DNA from 2 places in the Paenibacillus sp. FSL H8-0168 genome. Region 2 is predicted to be linked to the other one. Evidence: riboswitches for the same ligand, from Rfam matches in the RefSeq annotation. Region 2 holds a riboswitch; the other holds the start of a gene.
What was found. A riboswitch is a leader RNA that binds a small molecule or an ion and turns the genes downstream of it on or off. The one in region 2 is predicted to bind FMN.
Positions count from the first base shown of each region.

Region 1 (3,382 bases), 2.0 Mb from region 2:
AGATGTATTTTTACAATGACAAACGACGACGGTAGTCCACCAAATGCTGAATACTGATCAGCTTCAATTGATGTCGCTTGGCGACCACTGCCAGATCAGGCAGGCGGGCCATTGAGCCATCTTCCTTTATAATTTCGCAAATGACCCCAGCAGGCTTGAAGCCACTGAGTCGGGCCAGATCAACAGCCGCTTCAGTGTGACCAGCACGCTGCAAGACACCACCATCGCGAGCAATCAGCGGGAACATGTGACCAGGCTTGCGGAAATCACTGCCTGTGACTGCTTCGTCTGCCAAGGCGCGTACAGTCAAGGAACGCTCGGCCGCTGAAATACCCGTTGTTGTCTCCATATGATCTACCGATACCGTAAAGGCAGTACCGTGGAAATCTGTATTTTGCTCTACCATAGGATGCAATTCCAAGGCCTCGGCTCTTTGTCGTGTAATTGGCACACAGACCAACCCGCGACCTTCTGTAATCATGAAATTAATGACCTCAGGCGACGCTTTTTCAGCCAAAGCGATAAAATCGCCTTCATTTTCGCGCTGTTCATCATCCACCACAATAACAACTTTACCGTTTTTTAAGTCCTCCAACGCTGCTTCGATGGAATCCAAACGAATCTCTTCGTCATGTTCCAACTCGCCATGCTCTATGACGTTTGCCATTGCACTTGTTTGGCTACCTCTATCCATAACACTTTCCTCCTTATGTCTTGTGCCACGAATGCTCCTAAACAGGCTTACCCTTCAATATCAGGCAAAGCCGTGTTTCGCCAAATAGTCCAAACTGAGAGGAGCTTCTTCTACTCTCTCCGCCTCCGCTGCACCTCTGTAATTTAAAAGCTGTTCTACATATTTGCCCAAAATATCGCATTCGATATTGACGGTATCTCCCTCACGTTTGGCTTGTAAGGCCGTTTCGGATAAGGTGTGGGGAATAATGGATACGGCAAAGGTATCTCTCGTACGCTGTGCGACTGTGAGGCTGATACCATCAATTGTGATTGACCCTTTGAGAAGAATATATTTAAATAATGTTTGATTTTTAGGCTCAATTTCGAACACAACTGCATTCTGATCTGATGTTACCCCGCGAATCGTTCCCGTCCCGTCCACATGTCCTTGCACGATATGTCCTCCGAACCTTCCGCTCGCCGTCATCGCTCGCTCCAGGTTGACTCGGCTGCCTGATCTCAACTCTTTCAGATTACTGCTGCGAAAGGTTTCCGGCATCACATCAACCTTAAAGTCTTTCGTACCGATCTGTATCGCCGTCAGGCAAACGCCATTCACTGAGACACTGTCTCCTATTTTCAAATCGCCCAACACCACGGAACCCGAAATCCCCAGCACCATCGCTTCACCGCTTTTGGAAATAGTTTGAATGCGACCCACTTCCTCGACCAATCCGGTAAACATGCCTTCACTCCTTTCCACTACATTCAGTTTATCCCTAATTCATCAGCTATAAGCGCAAAAAACCCCCAGTTCGGATTCAATCCGTCATGGGGGTGATGAGAGTCACATTTGTAGTATACAAGCGCAGTTCATATGCATCTTAAGACGACATGAAATCATAGGTTTGCCAATAGAAAGCATGACTGAGGATACAACCAAATACGCTCTGAACACCATCAAAAAGAAAGCTTAAGCAAGCTATCGCCCGATGCTGTCCTACAACGAAATAAGCCGTACGCACAATTGGGTATGCTAAAAATTGGCACATGTCACGTCACATGCGCTTCGTATCCTTCTCCCATCCAGACTATACTGTCGGTCCCGGATTTGCACCAGGTCCACCTTCTGCCGATCATTCAGCATCCGGGTCACGGACTAAGCCATGCTGTTTCTCACAAAAACGGTCCACAAACATGTCATCACCGCCGGTGGGGAATTTCGCCCCGCCCCGAAGGATCTTGCTCTTATTTAATTGAATTAACATTAAACTTGTTACGTATATTAGCACCGACTTCTAAAAAAAGCAAGTTATCTAATAGAAGCTCCTGCTTTGGTTTTGACATATTGGCTGGAGAGTTCTTCAAACCAGATTTTATCATTCATATGAAGCGCCAAGTCAATCAGATCGGCCAGTTCCTCGACTCCCAACTCTGTTGCATGATCAAAGGTAATTACGGCTGAAGCAACCGGTCCCCGTCCTTCCTCAGAACATGCTTCATAATCCAGTCGCACATCAACATGTCCGTCAATAAACTCGCATTTCAGAAAATAAATAATTTCGCACATTAAAATGGGGCGTACCTGTGTTTCTAACACGCAATCCATCACCTTGGCAGAATAATGCTGGTTCGTCAGCGTGAATTTGTGTTCTGTCGCTGCCAGCGAAGCCCGTCCAAAATCATCCGTAAACTTTAGCTCCACTGGCTTGATGTTCATAACCTTAGGGATCTGCTTCTTTATAATTTCGATTATTTCAACTGTATTCAGCTTAATCATTTCCTGCACCTCATTGCATCTTAAAATTCAGAAGAAAACTTTTTAACGTGCCTCTTATAGGCCTCCACTCCTATATCGGAAATCATTACCTGTTTTTTTATGCTTCAACCCATAAACGACAAAAAAGATTCTTTGCGCAATAAACGCAAAGAATCTTGATTGAACCACCACAGTAACAGCGGCTAACAATGTTAATCGATGATTATGCAAAAAACGTAATTATAGCTCTGAAATTTCATGTTTCTTTTTCAGGATAGTCCAGCGACGCTCAATCTCCTGCTCAAAGGTAGCCAGCGTAGCCTCCTCCTTGAGAAGATGCTTCGTTTTACCCATTAATTTCAACCATTCAGCAGCTGGAATCCGTTTTCCCTTGTCTTCCGGATTGTACGTAATTGTCGTACTGCCTTGCTCTATTTCGTACAAAGGAAAGAAACAAGACTCGACTGCAGCGCCCACAATGCTGGTGCCCAGTCTGTCTTCCGATTTCCAATTCAGTGGGCAGGCGCACAGGATCTTACCATAGGCCGTACCCACGTTGTTCGCATACCATTGAGCCTTGGCTGCTTTGCGCAGCATATCCTGCGGATGACTTTCAGCTGCTGTAAAAGCATACGGAATGTTACAAGCAGCCATGATTTGCACGGTATCCTTGTGATGTCCTTGCTTTCCTTTTTGCATTTTCCCTACACCCGACGTACTGGTCATGTGACCAACCGGAGTGGAGTATGATTGCTGTGAACCTGTATTCATGTACCCTTCGTTATCATATTCCAGCATGATCAGCTTATGATTACGCAGAGCCGCACCAATCGCAGAACCCATACCTATATCCATCCCACCGTCACCACTGATCATGATAAAGGTCGGATCGTCTGACATTTCAATTTCATTACGGCGCTTCATTTCCATATAAGCTTCCAGCGCTCC
Region 1 is NZ_CP151948.1:3,451,427-3,454,808, forward strand. Features, by position in the region: gene ribB (3,4-dihydroxy-2-butanone-4-phosphate synthase) at 11-694, opposite strand; gene ribE (riboflavin synthase) at 755-1,420, opposite strand; FMN riboswitch at 1,746-1,919, opposite strand; gene MHI21_RS15315 (IDEAL domain-containing protein) at 1,988-2,455, opposite strand; gene MHI21_RS15320 (thiamine pyrophosphate-dependent enzyme) at 2,675-3,382, opposite strand, start outside.
Region 1: it holds a riboswitch for FMN, as region 2 does, so the genes downstream of both, ribE (riboflavin synthase) here and MHI21_RS06660 (DMT family transporter) in region 2, are expected to answer to the same signal.

Region 2 (3,382 bases):
CCATTTTCTCTCTCGGGGGTCATAATCGGCCTCCTGTTTTTTCGGTGAACGTATGTATTGCCCTTTCGCATTACCGAGAAGCGCGGCATCTAGCTCGGGATGAGCCTTGACGATGACATCCAACTTTTTCTGAAGGGCCTCTTGGTTGGTACCAATGGAATCAGAATTGATTTCAGTGGTAAGCACGTCCAGGTCTTTCATAATAGGCGCTACATACTGATTGACATTGCTCCGGATCAAATACAGATTCGTGTATACGGAACCGCCCATTTGCTGACTGAGTTGTGTTGTAGCCCCCTGATAGGAAAAGTACCCGATAAGTACGCTCGGAATCAATAACACAGCTAAAAAAGATATTATTAATCTTGTCCTCATTAAATAAAACTGCTTGAGAAACCTGTTCCACCACGGAACTGTTTGTTTTGTTTTAGTCATAGCTCTTGCTCCTCTGTGTCTGATGATCACTACATTCTTTTATTCGACAGAAACCGACTAATTTTATAGATGTAATCTTTGAGAAACGAAGAATAATTACATGTTTTAGACACTTTTTCTGAAAGATAGGTCTAAAGTGCTATATTTTATATGAATACGAATACATAAAAAAGCCAAATCGGAGATGCAAAAGCATCTTCACGATTTGGCTTGGGTGAGTCATGAAAGGGACGTTGAACTGTTAATTTTTTTGCTGACGTGAAATCATAAAGAGCGTAATCCAGATGAGCATAAAACCAGTCAATTGCGCTACAGTGACAATTTGCTGAAATGCGATCCAGTTAATCACGACACCAACCATGGGAAAGCTCAGTTCTGCCATCGTAGCATAAGACGCTTTGGTCGTACTTAAGCCTTTGTAATACAGCAGCAAGCTGAGAAGACCCGGAAGCAATGCCTGCAATAGCAGATTGATAATCACAGCTGCGCCCGCCCATGTACCGGCAGGCATATTCCATGGCGCATGCTCTACAGAGGTGAGGACAATCAGCAGAGGGAGCGCCACCATGAAGCGGAGGGAGGTTACTGTTTCATATTTCATTGAACGAAGCAAGTAACTTCCCATGACTGTCGAACCGCCCCACAGAACTGCTGCACCGAGTGCAAGCAGACTACCAACCTGAACAAAATCACGAACATGTCCGAAAGGGAGCGACCAACCGAAGGTCAGAAGATACGTCCCGAACAGAGCAACGACAATTAATAATCCAAAATGACGCGGCAACATTTCCTTCAAAATAATACGGGCTAGAACAATAGCGACCAAGGGTTGAAGCTTCTGGAGTAAGAGTACAGCATTCAAATCACCATTGCTGAGTGCCATAGTGAAAATCACGCTGGCCAGAGCCGAGCCGCCCCACGAGACGAATAAAATAGCGAAAACTTGACGAAGCCGTACCGCTTTGAGTTCCTCACGATGCTTCCATAGCATCGGTGTCAGAGCGAGGAAGAGCAGCACATGCTCCATAAGTACAATTTGTGTTGAAGTAAATGACTTTAGCAAAATAATACGAAAAAGCGGGTCTGCGCCCCACAAGGCTGCTCCAATTGCGACCAGCCAAAAACCGCTTTTCATGTGGGAGCTACGATCAAAACCTTTGGATGTTAGTACAGTAGAAGATTGACTCATACTCAATTAGCTCCTTGCGAATACAGGACCGGTGGCACAAAAACCCCCGTCCATGGCGAAAGGCCATGCAAGACGGGGGTTGATCAAATAAACTTGCCGCTTTATGCAAGTTAAATGAAGTTGCTGCAAAACTAATAACGCAGTATTCATCCACTTCGCGGCATGTTGATATTTCGATCTTCTTCCATCCGGACTTTACCGTCGGCTTTGGCATCTCACCAAATCAGTCCGTATCCTGTTGCCAGATACAGAGTCGCGGGCTTAGCTCCATGAGCCATACCGCCGGTTGGGAATCTCACCCTACCCCGAAGATCCTTATTCCGTTTTTAATTTCTCCTATAGGATATACCTGTTTTAGAATGAAGTCCAGTGAAAAATGTGTGTATATCTAACAATGATTTTCATCTGTTTTTTGAAAGCGCTCTACGAAATTACATATTACGAGGTAATATCCTTATACTCAATACGTCGAATCGCCGCATAAGCCACAAGCATTCCTAGTAGAGAGAAGCCAATTTGCACGGGGGCTATGGAGCTAAGTGTAGCGCCGTTATTATTGGAGAAAAGCAATGCTACAATCAGGATTGAGGTCACAATGGTGGTGGGTACAGAGTATCTTCGCATCCCCATATACAGCGGAACCAATCCCATAAAGCTGGCAGCAACGGCATTGATCAGCGTCCGTGCTGATTGTTGGCCCAGTATGGATAGAGTAAGGTTATCCGGTACAATCAAGACAAACTGGTTGAGTAGATGAATAGCAGCCGTAATGATTATTTCCGAAATAATAATAGACAAGAACGTAAACAGCAGCACAACCAAGAGCTTGGCGATCATCAGCTTTTGACGGTGAATCGGATACATAAACAAGATCGTAATCGATTTGGATTTAAATTCTCCGACGATAAAGCGGCATAGCAAAACGGAGGAAAATACAATAAATGTTGCTCTCACAAAATTGTCTATTAGATCCAGGAGTTGAGTGTACTGTGTGAATTCGGGTATTCCTTCACTTTGACTGTCCAGCGCGATAATACAGAGCAGCCCAAGAATGCATGCATTGGCGATCAGTGCTGAACGGATATAACCCGCCAGATGAAATTTTTTCAGCTCCAACTGCATCAATTTAAGCATGGAGATCACCTCCGTTTAACAGGCGCAAAAAGTAGTCTTCCAGTGTGCTGCTTTTCTGATGAATGGAATCCACTTCTATATCATTTAAAATGAGCGTCTTCGTAATTTGTTTCTGCGGTACATTTGAATCGTAAATACGTATACTCTGTTCATTGAGTACTCTTATATTATTCAGATTCAGATGATGGGAGAGGACGTAGGTCGCTTTTTTACAATCGTTGGTCGTAAATTCGATATATTCCGTATTGGTTTCCCGCACCTGTTCCATCGACACTTCCTCAATCAGCCGTCCGTGATTAATCACGCCTACTGTATCCGCAATCTGCTCTATTTCCGCTAAAATATGACTGGACACGAGCAGAGTCATCCCATATTCCTTGCATAGCATGTGGAATAGTTGGCGGATTTCCTTGATTCCCACGGGGTCCAGACCATTAATGGGTTCATCCAAAATGAGTAGTTCTGGCTTAGTTGCAATAGCGCGGGCAATCCCGAGACGTTGTTTCATTCCCAGCGAAAAATCCTTTACCGGCTTGTCATCCGCATTTATTAAATTCACTAATTCCAGGGCATCCCGAACAGCCTGCTTATTATAGTAGCCCATGTATTCACAATGAAGTTCGA
Region 2 is NZ_CP151948.1:1,450,431-1,453,812, forward strand. Features, by position in the region: gene MHI21_RS06655 (methyl-accepting chemotaxis protein) at 1-435, opposite strand, end outside; gene MHI21_RS06660 (DMT family transporter) at 677-1,624, opposite strand; FMN riboswitch at 1,797-1,941, opposite strand; gene MHI21_RS06665 (hypothetical protein) at 2,063-2,758, opposite strand; gene MHI21_RS06670 (ABC transporter ATP-binding protein) at 2,751-3,382, opposite strand, start outside.